One region of the Streptomyces sp. NBC_01334 genome, then DNA from elsewhere that is predicted to be linked to it. Evidence: riboswitches for the same ligand, from Rfam matches in the RefSeq annotation. Region 1 holds a riboswitch; the other holds the start of a gene.
What was found. Region 1 has a riboswitch for glycine ahead of gcvT (glycine cleavage system aminomethyltransferase GcvT). Riboswitches for the same ligand answer to the same signal wherever they lie in the genome.
Positions count from the first base shown of each region.

Region 1 (7,574 bases):
CGACCAGGACGAGCACGACGACGCCGCCCGTGAGGGCGAGCTTGTCCCGCTTGAGGCGCTCCCAGGCGATCCGGCCCAGGGAACGGCCCTGAACGGCCTTGGCGCCGCTGGAGGCGACCGACGCTTCCTCGGCCGCGCTCGGGGCCGCTTCCGCGGTCGGCTCGTGCAATGGTGCCGTCATCTGGCAGGGACCCCTCTCAACCGGCGGTAGCCGGCCCGCACTTGCCGCTGTAGCGGCGTGATCAGTCCGTAATACGCAGGGGATAAGTCCCCTGGAGCGGGAGTCTTCAACGCTTTGGCGATCTGTTGCCAGACTTGGCAGTGAATGGATGCGTAAACGTGATCCGGGTAGTGGGGTTCCGTTATCCGGACGGCGGGTAACGCCCCCCGGACAGTGGCTTATTGGGGCAGATCGGGCTAAAAACGGACCAATCGCCTTCATCTACGCGCGAAGAAGTCCGGTCTCCACTTTATGGCGGACCCGTGCCGGGGGTCAGTAACGTCCGGTGGGCGGATACCCGTAGCCGCCGGCGGGAGCCTGGGCCGGGGCAGGGGCGTGCGCCTCACGGTCGTAGAAGGGCCGGGCGGTGGCACGCATCCACATCACGACGGGGTCGTACTCGTCCGTCATGGCGACCGTCGACACCGGCAGCCCGTCCGGCACGGCCCCGATGGACTGCTGCATCATCGCCCGTACGGCGTCCACGGCCGGCGGGGAGGAGTCGTACACGTCGAGCCCGATGGCCAGATAGGGCGCACCGAGCGCCGGCTGCACCCAGGCGCGGCGCAACGCGCGGACCGCCGGGGTACGGTGGGCGTTCTGCGCGAGCAGCGCGTAGAACTGCGGGATCTCGATGCCCGGTTCGGACAGCCGCAGCGGCCCGGCCGGCTGGCGCTCCAGACCGGTGGCGATCCGGCGCAGGTCCAGCCACGGGATGCCGACCCCGCCGCCGGGGGCGTGCGGGTTCAGCCAGAGGCCGTAGTGGTCGGGGTAGAGGGTGCGGGCCACGTCCAGCCCGTCGACCACCTCGTACGACCTGTTCCAGCCACTCGCGCTGAGCTCCTGGGCGGAGGTGACGCAGGGGGCGTAGCCGTGGCCTTCGACCTCCATGTTTCCGTACTGGGCGTCCGGGGAGCCGGCCTGGCCGTGCCACAGCAGCATCCAGACCTGGCCGGAGGAGGGGGTCGCGAGCGCGCGCAGGAGCGCCTCGTAGGCGTCGTAGCGCCCGGGCGTGACCTGGCGCAGCATGTGCTCGACCGAGCCGGTCGCGGCAGTGCCAGCGCTCACTTTTTATCGCCCCTTCGAGAAGTTGCCCCGCGTCGGAGTCCAGCTTAGGCGCTCCGCTGGTCCGGCCGTTGAGAGCTCGAGGCTTGCCGTGATCTTCGGGCTGCGGATCGTGCGTGGCCGGGCACGCCCCGCGGCGGGGCCGCACCCGGAAGCGGCCCCGCGCCCCTCGGGTGGGTTCACCGGTCCCTCGTGTAGAAGGGGCGGACGCGGGCTCGCAGCCAGTCGCCCACCGGGTCCTGGGCGACGTCCAGGAGGACCAGGTTGACCGGCCAGGGGGCCGAGGTCCTGCCCAGAGCCCTGCCCAGGGCCTCCAGCGGCAGGGCCCTCAGGTCGCCTTCCATCTGGGAGAGTTCCACGCCCACGAACATCACCGGGTCCGCCGTCTCGATGGCGGCCAGGCAGCGGCGGGCCGTGCGGACCACGCCCGTGGCCTCGAACTCGGCCGAGGCCGCGGCCAGGAAGTCCATCGGGTCGTCCTGCCAGTCGGGCTCGTAGAGGCGGACCCGGCCGCCGGCCGCGGTGCCGTCCAGCGGGGTGCGGCCCGCCCGGCAGAGCTCGGCCACGGCCGGCGGGGGCAGCGGGACACCGACCACGCCGTCCGGGTTCACCAGGATGCCCACCTGCGGGGGCAGCCCCCGGGCGAACTCCACCGCCGGAGCGATCGTGAACGACATGTGCGAGCCGACGACCTGCCGGAACTGCTCCTCGGAGCTGAAGACCGGCACGTACACCTGGCCCTCGATCTCCATCGTGGGCAGGTCGAGGGGGCCGCTGTGCGGGCCGCCGCCACCGGGCAGCGGCACCCAGACGAAGCTGCGTCCGAGCACCTCGACGATCCGGCCGCCGGCTCCCGGCACGCCGAGGGAGACGGAGAGCACCTCCTCCAGCTCGTTGCCGGGCCATCCGCCGTGCGGATGGGGGTGTGCCTGCGCCGGAAAGTCCGCGGAGAAGTCCGTCGGAAAGTTCGCCGGGGGGAAATCCATCTGCCTACCGCCTGCTGAGAACCGCTCACTTCGCTGTGGCTGAAAGGCTAGCGGGTACCGGGGGTCGCACCCGAGCCCTGAAGCCTGTCTTCCGGATCTTGCCGGAGTCGCGGGACTTTGCGGACACGACCTAGCCCGTGAAACCGATGCGGCGCAGCGTGTCGGCCGCCGCGCGGTCGAGCAGCACCGCCGAGCCGCAGCCCTGGGGCAGCCGGCCCTTCTCCACCGAGCGCGCCAGCCGGGCGGCGGCGTGGCGGTGGCGCAGGAACGCGTACCGGGAGACGCCCCGGCCGCGCTCGCGCTGCCCCTCCAGGGCCGTGTCCGCGGCGACGTCCAGCAGCAGCAGGTGGAGGGTGCCGCCGCGGCGGCGGGCCTCGCGGGCCAGCCAGTCACGCACCCAGGCCTGGGTACCGCAGTCGTGCACGACGACGCCCTCGCCGCTGCGCAGCGCCCGGCGCAGTCCGGCGTAGTGGGCGAGCCGGACGAGGGGGCGGTAGAGGCCGTAGGGCAGGAAGCGGGGGGCGCGGGCGTCCCAGCGGTCCCGGGTGTCCTGGGAGTCGACGCGGATGCCCTGCACGGTCCGCCGCATGAGGGTGGACTTGCCGCTGCCGGGCAGACCGGTGACCACGACCAGGTCACGGGGACCGAAGAGCAGGCCGTGCGGGCTGCGGCCGGCCCGCTCGCGCAGGTCGCGGACGACGGGCGCCGACTGCGGGCCGCACGCCTCCCGGGTCGGGGCGACGGGCTGCGCGGGCAGCGCGATCCCCGAGCCGGTCGCGAATGCCGTGGACCTCGCCCTGGTCGTCCTGTTCACCGTGATCGTCCTCCCCTGGGGTCAGATGGTGTCCTCATCCCCACCGAGCGTAAAGAGAAGGTAATGCGCCACGCCCGGCGATTTCGTGCGCGTACCGACACAAGCCGGTTACAGATGCGGCCTGCCGTGATCGGGGCGAGCCGTGCAATGATGGCCGCGCCAACTGCATACCGGCCGTTTGAATCCGCGCGGGAGAGTCCTCAGCAGCAGCTTCGCTGGGGCGCCGAAGGAGCAAGTCCCTCCCTTGAATCTCTCAGGCCCCGTTACCGCGCGGGCGAGGCACATCTGAAAAGCGGGCCGCTGTCTGCAGTGGCCCCACCCAAGGTGCAAGTCATGACCGATCCCGTCGCGGGCCGTCATGGCGAACCTCTCAGGTTCCGATGACAGATGGGGAGGAACGACCTCGCCGTGCCGTCATGCCTTGGGAGACGAACGCCCGATGAGCAGTACCGACCCCGCATCCGACCAGACCGCCGCGCAGCGCCACACCGCCCTCGACGCGGTGCATCGTGCGCTCGGCGCGACGATGACCGACTTCGCCGGCTGGGACATGCCCCTGCGCTACGGCTCCGAGCGCGACGAGCACCACGCCGTCCGCACCAGGGCCGGGCTCTTCGACCTGTCGCACATGGGCGAGATCACCGTCACCGGCCCGCAGGCCGCCGCCCTTCTCGACTTCGCCCTGGTGGGCAACATCGGGGCGGTCAAGAACGGCCGCGCCCGCTACACGATGATCTGCCGGACGGACGGCGGCATCCTGGACGACCTGATCGTCTACCGGCTGGCCGACACCGAGTTCATGGTGGTGGCCAACGCCTCCAACGCGCAGGTCGTACTGGACGCGCTGGCCGAGCGCGCCGCGGGCTTCGACGCGGAGGTCCGCGACGACCGTGACGCCTACGCGCTGATCGCCGTGCAGGGCCCCGAGTCCCCCGGCATCCTCGCCGCCGTCACCGACGCCGACCTGGACGGCCTGAAGTACTACGCCGGTCTGCCCGGCACCGTCGCCGGCGTCCCCGCCCTCATCGCACGCACCGGTTACACCGGCGAGGACGGCTTCGAACTGTTCGTCCGGCCGGAGCACGCCGTCGAGCTGTGGCAGGCGCTGACCAAGGCCGGCGAGGGCGTCGGACTGGTGCCCTGCGGTCTGTCCTGCCGGGACACGCTGCGCCTGGAGGCGGGCATGCCGCTGTACGGGCACGAGCTGAGCACCTCCCTCACCCCGTTCGACGCGGGGCTCGGCCGGGTGGTGAAGTTCGACAAGGACGGCGACTTCGTCGGGCGTACGGCGCTGGAGGCGGCCGCCGAGCGCGCCGCCTCGCAGCCCCCGCGCGTCCTCGTCGGCCTGGTCGCCGAGGGCCGTCGGGTCCCGCGCGCCGGGTTCGCCGTCGTCGCCGGTGGCGAGGTGATCGGCGAGGTCACCTCCGGCGCCCCCTCCCCCACCCTCGGCAAGCCGATCGCGATGGCGTACGTCGACGCAGCCCACGCGGCGCCGGGGACGGCGGGCGTCGGCGTGGACATCCGAGGCAGCCACGAGCCGTACGAGGTCGTGGCGCTGCCGTTCTACAAGCGCCGGAAGTAGACACTGGGCGCGTTGGCGCCCGCCCGCGCGTGACCCTGCGCACATTCCGCTGCCCACGTGCGTTTCCCGCAGTCCCCCATTCACCAGCACCCTCCCGCGTACAGGAGAATTCAAGCCATGAGCAACCCCCAGCAGCTGCGCTACAGCAAGGAGCACGAGTGGCTGTCGGTCGCCGAGGACGGCGTCTCGACGGTCGGCATCACGGAGCACGCGGCCAACGCGCTCGGCGACGTGGTCTTCGTACAGCTCCCGGAGGTCGGTGACACGGTGACCGCGGGCGAGACCTGCGGCGAGCTGGAGTCGACCAAGTCGGTCAGCGAGCTGTACGCGCCGGTCTCCGGCGAGATCGTCGAGGTCAACCAGGACGTCGTCGACGACCCGGCGCTGGTGAACTCCGCTCCCTTCGAGGGCGGATGGCTGTTCAAGGTACGCACGGCGGGCGAGCAGGACGACCTGCTCACCGCCGACGAATACACCGCCTTCACCGCCGGCTGAGGAGTCGTAGACGCATGTCCGTCCTGAACACGCCCCTGCACGAGCTCGACCCGGAGATCGCCGCCGCGGTCGACGCCGAGCTGAACCGCCAGCAGTCCACGCTCGAGATGATCGCCTCGGAGAACTTCGCTCCGCTCGCGGTGATGGAGGCGCAGGGCTCGGTCCTGACCAACAAGTACGCCGAGGGCTACCCGGGCCGCCGCTACTACGGCGGCTGCGAGCACGTCGACGTGGCCGAGCAGATCGCGATCGACCGGATCAAGGAGCTGTTCGGCGCCGAGTACGCCAACGTGCAGCCGCACTCGGGTGCCTCCGCCAACCAGGCCGCGCTGTTCGCGATGGCCCAGCCCGGCGACACGATCCTCGGCCTGGACCTGGCGCACGGCGGTCACCTGACCCACGGCATGCGGCTGAACTTCTCCGGCAAGCAGTTCGACGTGGTCGCCTACCACGTGGACGACGCCGGCCTGGTCGACATGGCCGAGGTCGAGCGGCTCGCCAAGGAGCACCGCCCGAAGGTGATCATCGCGGGCTGGTCGGCGTACCCGCGGCAGCTGGACTTCGCGGAGTTCCGTCGGATCGCGGACGAGGTCGAGGCCTTCCTGTGGGTCGACATGGCGCACTTCGCGGGTCTGGTCGCGGCCGGTCTCCACCCGAACCCGGTGGAGTACGCCGACGTCGTCACGTCCACCACCCACAAGACGCTGGGCGGTCCCCGCGGCGGCATCATCCTCGCGAAGAAGGAGTTCGCGAAGAAGCTGAACTCTTCGGTCTTCCCGGGCTTCCAGGGCGGCCCCCTGGAGCACGTGATCGCGGCCAAGGCGGTCTCCTTCAAGGTCGCGGCGAGCGAGGACTTCCGGGAGCGTCAGGCCCGCACGGTCGAGGGCGCGAAGATCCTCGCCGAGCGGCTGACCGCGCCGGACGCCCGCGCGGCCGGGGTGAACGTCCTGTCCGGCGGCACCGACGTGCACCTGATCCTGGTCGACCTGCGCGAGTCCGAGCTGGACGGTCAGCAGGCCGAGGACCGGCTCCACGAGGTCGGCATCACGGTCAACCGCAACGCGGTCCCGAGCGACCCGCGCCCCCCGATGGTCACCTCCGGACTGCGGATCGGCACGCCCGCCCTCGCGACCCGCGGCTTCACCGCCGAGGACTTCGCCGAGGTCGCGGACGTGATCGCCGAGACGCTGAAGGCGCCGTCCCCGTTCGCGGCGGCCGACGCGGCGGCGCTCAAGGCCCGGGTCACCGCCCTGGCCGACAAGCACCCGCTGTATCCCGGTCTGAGCAAGTAGTTCCTTTTCCCGGGTGCCGCGCACACTGAGAGGTGTGGGCGGCACCCCGCACCACCCTGCATTGAGGAGTTCCCCGTGGCCATCTCGGTCTTCGACCTGTTCTCGATCGGCATCGGCCCGTCCAGCTCCCACACGGTCGGCCCGATGCGCGCGGCCCGCATGTTCGCCCGGCGGCTGCGGGGCGAGGGCCTGCTGGACTCCGTCGCGTCGGTGCGCTGCGAGCTGTACGGCTCGCTCGGCGCGACCGGCCACGGCCACGGCACGCCGAAGGCGGTGCTGCTCGGCCTGGAGGGCTCCTCGCCGCGCACGGTGGACGTGGAGGGCGCGGACGACCGGGTGGAGCAGATCAAGGGCTCCGGCCGGTTGCGGCTGCTGGGCTCGCACGAGATCCCGTTCACCTTCGACGACGACCTGGTCCTGCACCGCCGCAAGACCCTCCCGTACCACGCCAACGGCATGACGATATGGGCCCACGACGCCCAGGGCGCCGAGCTGCTGGCGAAGACGTACTACTCGGTCGGCGGCGGCTTCGTCGTGGACGAGGACGCGGTAGGCGCGGACCGCATCAAACTCGACGACACGGTCCTGAAGTACCCCTTCCGCACGGGCGACGAGCTGCTGCGGCTGGCGAAGGAGACCGGCCTGTCGATCTCCTCGCTGATGCTGGAGAACGAGCGCGCCTGGCGCACCGAGGACGAGATCCGGGACGGGCTGCTGGAGATCTGGCGGGTGATGCAGGCCTGCGTGTCCCGGGGCATGTCCCGCGAGGGCATCCTGCCGGGCGGCCTGCGGGTCCGCCGTCGGGCAGCCATGACGGCGCGTCAACTCCGGGCGGAGGGTGACCCGTTGGCGCTCTCCATGGAGTGGATCACGCTGTACGCGATGGCGGTGAACGAGGAGAACGCGGCCGGCGGCAGGGTGGTGACGGCCCCCACGAACGGCGCGGCCGGCATCATCCCGGCGGTCCTGCACTACTACGTGAACTTCGTGCCCGGCGCCGATGAGGACGGAGTGGTCCGCTTCCTGCTCGCGGCCGGCGCGATCGGCATGCTCTTCAAGGAGAACGCCTCCATCTCCGGCGCCGAGGTCGGCTGCCAGGGCGAGGTCGGCTCGGCCTGCT
Region 1 covers NZ_CP130718.1:6,714,206-6,721,779, reverse strand. The annotation lists gene OG736_RS30330 (ABC transporter permease) at 1-181, opposite strand, end outside; gene OG736_RS30325 (enhanced serine sensitivity protein SseB C-terminal domain-containing protein) at 494-1,249, opposite strand; gene OG736_RS30320 (enhanced serine sensitivity protein SseB) at 1,465-2,271, opposite strand; gene OG736_RS30315 (AAA family ATPase) at 2,402-3,091, opposite strand; glycine riboswitch at 3,265-3,364, shown strand; glycine riboswitch at 3,365-3,482, shown strand; gene gcvT (glycine cleavage system aminomethyltransferase GcvT) at 3,525-4,667, shown strand; gene gcvH (glycine cleavage system protein GcvH) at 4,785-5,162, shown strand; gene glyA (serine hydroxymethyltransferase) at 5,177-6,454, shown strand; gene OG736_RS30295 (L-serine ammonia-lyase) at 6,530-7,574, shown strand, end outside.

Region 2 (7,574 bases), 4.8 Mb from region 1:
GCTCGCGGGCGACCGGGAGCAGGCCGTCGCCCCACTCCTTCGTCCGCTCCGTGAGGTCCTCGACGAGCCCGGCGTCGACCTGCTGCTTCAGGACACCGCCGCCCCAGGTGTGGAAGATGTCGGGCAGCTTCCCGGAGGCGGTCAGCGCCGTCATCTTCGACTTGTAGGCGTCGTTCTCCAACTGCACGATCTTGATCTTCACCTTGGGGTTCTGGGCCTCGAACTGCTTGGCGAGACCGGCCCAGACGTCCTTGGTCGGCTGGGTGGTGGAGATGTTCCACCACTCGATGGTGGTCGTCCCCGACGACCCTCCGTCCGAGTCGCCGCCGCAGGCGCTCAGTGCCGTCATGCTCAGACCGGCCGCGGCGGAGGCCGCCAGAAAGCCGCGGCGGGAGAGTGCCGGGTCGCCCATCATGCGCTCCTTGATAGATCGAAAGTTTCGAACCAGATCCAGAAAGCTTCGCTGCTGCCGCACCCTAGAGACACCCTCCGACGGGTGGCAACCCCTTGAACACAGGGAATCCAGGGGTCTTTTCACGGGAGAAGGCTCAGCGAGGCATCAAGAGGCGCCGAAACATTCGGATCAATCGGCGAACATTACGAAGCGGGCGGGAGCAATGATCCGGCGGCCGGAAACAAACCAGGCAGTGGGTCACGCTGCGTGTCCACCCCGCGACCAGTCTTAACGGAAGCTTGACGCCGTGCCGCCCATGATCCAGGGGCCCGGGCGTCACTCTCCGCTTACGCTGATTCCGCCGTCCGCGTGATGGCCGAAACCACACGCCGATCCGCACCTCAGGAGCGCCCGATGGCCACCACCGAGCACCCTCCTCCCGGTCGCCTGCGCGCCTGGATGCTGGAGGGCCTGTCCGACATGGGCAAGGGGCACGCTCACCAGGCGGCCCCGGACACCGAGGCCGCGCCCGAGCACAAGGGCCAACGCTGGTACCGGGTGATGTGTCTGACCGGCGTCGACTACTTCTCGACCCTCGGCTACCAGCCGGGTATCGCCGCCCTCGCGGCCGGCCTGCTCTCGCCGGTGGCGACGATCGTGCTGGTGATCGTCACCCTGGCGGGCGCCCTGCCGGTCTACCGGCGCGTCGCCGAGGAGAGTCCGCACGGCGAGGGCTCGATCGCGATGCTGGAACGACTGCTGTCCTTCTGGAAGGGCAAGCTGTTCGTCCTGACCCTGCTCGGGTTCGCCGCCACCGACTTCCTGATCACGATCACCCTGTCCGCGGCGGACGCCTCGACGCACCTGGTCGAGAACCCGCACCTGACCAGCACCCTGCACGACCGGCAGATGGTGATCACGCTCGTCCTCGTCGCCCTGCTCGGCGCCGTGTTCCTCAAGGGCTTCCTGGAGGCCATCGGCGTCGCGGTCGCGCTGGTCGTCGTCTATCTCGGTCTGAACGTCGTCGTCGTGGCCGTCGGCCTGTGGCATGTCGTCACCGAGGGCCATGTGGTCACCGACTGGGCCGACGCGCTGACCGCCGAACACGGCAACGTGTTCGTGATGATCGGTGTCTCCCTGCTGGTCTTCCCCAAGCTCGCGCTGGGCCTGTCCGGCTTCGAGACCGGCGTCGCGGTCATGCCGCACGTCCAGGGCGACCCGGACGACACCGCGGAGCACCCCAGGGGCCGCATCCGGGACACCAAGAAGCTGCTGACGACGGCCGCCCTGATCATGAGCGTCTTCCTGATCGCCACCAGCTTCATCACCACGGTGCTGATCCCGGAGAAGGAGTTCGAGTCCGGCGGCCAGGCCAACGGGCGCGCCCTCGCGTACCTCGCCCACGAGTACCTGGGCAACGCCTTCGGCACGGTGTACGACGTGTCGACGATCGCCATCCTGTGGTTCGCCGGCGCCTCCGCGATGGCCGGGCTGCTCAACCTGATGCCCCGCTACCTCCCCCGCTACGGCATGGCCCCGCACTGGGCCCGCGCCGTCCGCCCCATGGTCATCGTCTTCACCCTCGTCGCCTTCCTGGTCACCTGGATCTTCGACGCCGACGTCGACGCCCAGGGCGGCGCCTACGCCACCGGCGTCCTGGTCCTGATGTCCTCGGCGGCGATCGCGGTGACCATCGCCGCCCACCGCGCCCGACAGCGGGGCTGGACCGTCGGCTTCACCGTGATCTCGGCGGTCCTGCTCTATGTGACCGTCGTGAACGTCATCGAGCGCCCCGACGGCGTGAAGATCGGCGCCTGCTTCATCGCGGGCATCATCCTGGTCTCGCTGCTGTCCCGGCTGGCCCGCGCCTTCGAGCTCCGGGTGACCAGCGTGACGCTGGACTCGATGGCGGAACGTTTCATCCGGGACATGGCCAGCCGCAAGATACGGTTCATCGCCAACGAGCCCGATCAGCGCGACAAAGCCGAGTACCGCGACAAGATCGAACAGATCCGGCAGGACAACGACATCCCCGGGGAGGATTTCGTCTTCGTCGAGGTCACCGTCGTCGATCCCTCCGAGTTCGAGTCGGGCCTGACCGTGCGCGGCGAGGTGCTGCACGGCCGCTACCGCGTCCTGACCCTGGAGTCCTCCTCCATCTCCAACGCCCTGGCCGCGCTGATGCTGCACACCCGTGACTCCACCGGCTGCATCCCGCACATCTACTTCGAGTGGACCGAGGGCAACCCCTTCGCCAACTTCCTGCGCTTCTTCCTGTTCGGCCAGGGCGAGGTCGCTCCGGTCACCCGGGAGGTCCTGCGCGAGGCGGAACCGGACCGCGACCGCCGCCCCCGCGTCCACACCGGCTGACCGCCCGCGGCCGTCGTCCCGACGCGACCCGACCCGACCCGACGACGACGCCGCCGCCGCGAAGACGCATACCCGTACATAACCCGCATGAGACGACCCGCGGCCTACCGTTGACGCTCATGAGCCTGAGCATCCGCAACCAACTGCCCGGCACCGTCACCGCCGTCCGTCCCGGCGAGGTGATGGCCACCGTCAAGATCCGTCTGGACGGCGGCCAGGACCTCACGGCGGCCATCACGCTGGAGGCCGTGACCCAACTCGCCCTCGCCGCCGGCACCGCCGTCCGCGCCCTGGTGAAGTCGACGGAGGTCTCCCTGGCCACCGGCCGGGTCGACGGCCTCTCGATCCGCAACCAGCTCCCCGGCACGATCACCGGCCTCGTGACGGGCGGGGTCATGGCCTCGGTCAAGGTCTCCATGGACGGGGGCGAACTCACCGCGGTGATCACCAAGGAAGCAGCCACCGACCTGGGCCTCTTCGTCGGCTCCGACGTCATCGCGCTGATCAAGGCGACCGAGGTGTCCCTGGCGACGGCGTAGCACGCGTGAGGGCCCCGCCCGGAAACGGACGGGGCCCTCACACCACCGGCTCAGTCCTCGTACGCGTCCAGCGGCGGGCACGAGCAGACCAGGTTCCGGTCGCCGAAGGCCTGGTCGATCCGGCGCACCGGCGGCCAGTACTTGTCGGCGGCCGACCCGCCGGCCGGGAAGACGGCCTCCTCACGCGTGTACGCGTGCTCCCACTCCCCGCCCAGCGCGGCCGCGGTGTGCGGGGCACCGTGCAGCGGGTTGTCCTCGGCCGGCCACTCGCCCGCACCGACCTTCTCGATCTCCGCACGGATGGCGATCATCGCCTCGCAGAAACGGTCGATCTCGATCAGGTCCTCGGACTCGGTCGGCTCGATCATCAGCGTGCCGGCCACCGGGAACGACATCGTCGGCGCGTGGAACCCGTAGTCGATGAGCCGCTTGGCAACATCGTCGACGCTCACGCCGGTCGCCTTGGTCAGCGGCCGCAGGTCGATGATGCACTCGTGCGCGACCAGCCCGCCCGGCCCGTTGTAGAGCACCGGGTAGTGCGGCTCCAGCCGCTTGGCGATGTAGTTGGCACTCAGCACGGCCACCTGCGTGGCCCGCTTGAGCCCCTCGCCGCCCATGAGCCGCACGTACGCCCACGAGATCGGAAGTATCCCGGCAGAGCCCCAGGGAGCCGCGGAGATCGGCCCCACCCCGGTGTCCGGCCCGGCGGCGGGCTGAAGCGGGTGGTTCGGCAGATACGGCGCCAGGTGCGACCGTACGGCGACGGGTCCGACGCCCGGACCACCGCCACCGTGGGGGATGCAGAACGTCTTGTGCAGGTTCAGGTGCGAGACGTCACCACCGAAGTGCCCCGGCTTGGCGAGACCGACGAGCGCGTTGAGGTTGGCGCCGTCGACGTACACCTGCCCGCCCGCCTCGTGCACCTGGGCGCAGATGTCGGCGACATGCTCCTCGAACACCCCGTGCGTCGACGGGTAGGTGATCATCAGCACCGACAGCTCGTCCCGGTGCCGCTCGATCTTCGCCCGCAGGTCCTCGACGTCGATCTCGCCGTCCTCGGCGGTCTTCACGACGACGACCTTCATGCCCGCCATCACGGCACTGGCCGCGTTCGTGCCGTGCGCGGAGGACGGGATGAGGCACACGGTCCGCTGCTCATCCCCGTTGCCCCGGTGGTACCCGCGGACGGCGAGCAGCCCGGCCAGCTCGCCCTGCGACCCGGCGTTCGGCTGGAGCGACACCTTGTCGTACCCGGTGACCTCGGCGAGCCGCTCCTCCAGCTCGCGGATGAGCGTCAGGTAGCCCTCCGCCTGCTCGGCCGGCGCGAAGGGGTGCAGCTGCCCGAACTCGGGCCAGGTGACCGGCTCCATCTCGGTGGTCGCGTTGAGCTTCATGGTGCAGGAGCCCAGCGGGATCATGCCCCGGTCCAGCGCGTAGTCCCGGTCCGCGAGCCTGCGCAGGTAACGCAGCATCGCGGTCTCGGAACGGTGCTGGTGGAAGACGGGATGCGTCAGGACCGCGTCGGACCGCAGCAGCCCGGCGGGCAGGGAGTCGGCAATGGCCGCGTCGAGCGCCTCGATGTCGCCGTCCACCCCGAAGGCGGCCCAGACGGCGGACACCTGCGCCCGCGCGGTCGTCTCGTCGCAGGCGATCGACACCTGGTCGGCGTCGACGAGGTGCAGGTTGACCCCGAGCTCCCGCGCGGCGGCGACGACCTCGGCGGCCTTCGCCGGCACCCGCACGGTCAGCGTGTCGAAGTACGACCCGTGCACGACCTCGACGCCGCCGGCCTCGAGACCGGCGGCCAGGATCGAGGCGTAGCGGTGCGTGCGCCGAGCGATCGCCCGCAGCCCGTCGGGACCGTGGTAGACGGCGTACATCCCCGCCATCACCGCCAGCAGCACCTGCGCCGTGCAGATGTTGCTGGTGGCCTTCTCGCGCCGGATGTGCTGCTCACGTGTCTGGAGCGCGAGCCGGTAGGCCTTGTGCCCGTCGGCGTCCACCGACACGCCCACCAGCCGCCCGGGCAGGCTGCGCGCGAACTGCTCGCGGACGGCCATGTAACCGGCGTGCGGCCCGCCGAAGCCCATCGGCACGCCGAACCTCTGCGTCGTACCGACCGCGATGTCCGCCCCCAGCTCGCCCGGCGACTTCAGCAGCGTCAGCGCGAGCAGATCCGCGGCGACGGTGACCAGCGCGCCGAGCCCGTGCGCCTGGTCGACGAGCGCCTCGAGGTCACGTACGGCACCGGAGGCGCCGGGGTACTGGACGAGCACGCCGTTGATCTCCCGCGCGGCGATCTCCGCCGGGATCCCGTCGCTCAGGTCGGCGACGACGACCTCCACGCCCGTCGGCTCGGCGCGGGTCTCGATCACGGCGATCGTCTGCGGCAGCGCGTCCGCGTCGATGAGGAAGAGACCCTTCTTGTTCTTCCCCATGCGCCGGGACAGCGCCATCGCCTCGGCGGCTGCCGTGCCCTCGTCGAGCAGCGACGCGCCGGAGGTCGGCAGCCCGGTGAGGTCGGCGACCACGGTCTGGAAGTTCAGCAGCGCCTCGAGCCGGCCCTGGGAGATCTCCGGCTGGTACGGCGTGTAGGCCGTGTACCAGGCCGGGTTCTCCATGACGTTGCGCAGGATCACCGGCGGCGTGAACGTCCCGTAGTAGCCGAGGCCGATCATCGAGTCGAGGACCTGGTTGCGGTCGGCCAGCGAGCGCAGTTCGGCCAGCACCTCGGCCTCGGTGCGCGCGCCCGGCAGGTCCAGCGCGTCGGCGTTCTTGATCACATCCGGGACCGCTGCGGCGGTGAGCTCGTCGAGCGAGCCGTAGCCGACCTGTGCGAGCATCTTGGCCCGCGCTTCGAGGTCGGGCCCGATGTGGCGCTGTTCGAAGGGAATTCCCTGCTCGAGCTCTGTGAGCGGAATGCGGTGGGCGGTCATTACGGAGGCCTCCTGGTCTGACACGACCTTCGAGGGTCACCACGGTGGGTACCCGGACGACCTCCCCCTCTGTCATCTCAACCTGAGAGCTTCACCGGGTCGCCCGAGGGCACCCGGCTTTCACCGTCGGTGAGAGCGGAAACCGTCGACGCCGTCGGCACCCGCCCTGCTTTCCAGAGTGACCTCGTCCGTGCGGTACGTGAGCCTGAGAGATTCCGGGGAGGATTTGCTCCTTCGGCGCCTCCGGTGATGTCCGGAGGACTCTCCCGCGCGGTGTCAGCAGCCGTTGTCAGACTACCAGCGGGGTCCACGAGACTCGCTCGAGTGGCCGCTCGTCCCAATGTGCTCTTTTGTAGTGCTTACGGATGAGTTGCGACCAAGTGGAGGGCCCGTGCAGACCGACATCGATCCGCGCAACCTGATCGGCCGCAAGGCGTTCGACCGCAACGGCACCAAGATCGGCACGGTCGACGAGGTCTACCTCGACGACGCCACCGGAGTTCCGGAGTGGGCGGCCATACGTACCGGTCTGTTCTCCCGCGACGCCTTCGTCCCCCTGGAGCCCAGCCAACTGGTCGAGGGCACTCTGCGCATCCCCTTCGAACGGGCCCTGATCAAGGACGCTCCCGACTTCGGCGTGGGTCGCCACCTCTCCCCCGAACAGGAACTCCAGCTCTACCACCACTACGGCCTCGACGTGGGCGCCGCTCCCCCGCTCCCCGACCGCGACTTCGGCCGGCTGGCGGGTACGGACGACAGCTGAACCACCTCGGCCCCTCAGCCGCAGGCCTGTATCAGCGCGCCGAGAATCCCGGCAGGGTCGTACAGCGGCCGGGCGCCGTCCGTGACGACTCTTCGGGTGCCGGCGTCGACCGGATCGGTCCGCGCCCAGCGGGCGGATCCGATGCCGACCTTCACCTCCAGACCGGAGGCGGTCACATACCGCCGTTCGGTGACGGACCCCCGTTCCTGGGCCCGGACCATCTCCCCCAGGGCCGGCTCACGCGCCCACCCGTCGTCCTCCGCGTACCGGGCGGGCGCCGTCGACAACACCACCAGGTCCACGTCCGAGTCGGGACGCGCAGCACCACGCGCGAAGGGACCGACGAGCAGCAGCCCCACCACGTCGCTCCGGTTCCCGGCCCAACGGGTGACCCGGTCCACCACCCGGCGCATCTCCGCTGCGCGCTCCGGCGACACCCCGGCCGGGTCCGCGAACTGGCCTCCGTGCAGCTTCATGCAGCCCCCATCCGTCACCGGTGTCACCTCTCGGGACACCGCCACCGCTCCTGCGCACCCCACTCTTCAAACCGCTTCACTCTGTGTAACTGATCC
Region 2 covers NZ_CP130718.1:1,880,569-1,888,142, forward strand. The annotation lists gene OG736_RS08540 (extracellular solute-binding protein) at 1-412, opposite strand, end outside; gene OG736_RS08545 (APC family permease) at 809-2,764, shown strand; gene OG736_RS08550 (TOBE domain-containing protein) at 2,884-3,303, shown strand; gene gcvP (aminomethyl-transferring glycine dehydrogenase) at 3,354-6,239, opposite strand; glycine riboswitch at 6,423-6,518, opposite strand; gene OG736_RS08560 (PRC-barrel domain-containing protein) at 6,631-7,002, shown strand; gene OG736_RS08565 (nucleotidyltransferase domain-containing protein) at 7,017-7,478, opposite strand.
Region 2: it holds a riboswitch for glycine, as region 1 does, so the genes downstream of both, gcvP (aminomethyl-transferring glycine dehydrogenase) here and gcvT (glycine cleavage system aminomethyltransferase GcvT) in region 1, are expected to answer to the same signal.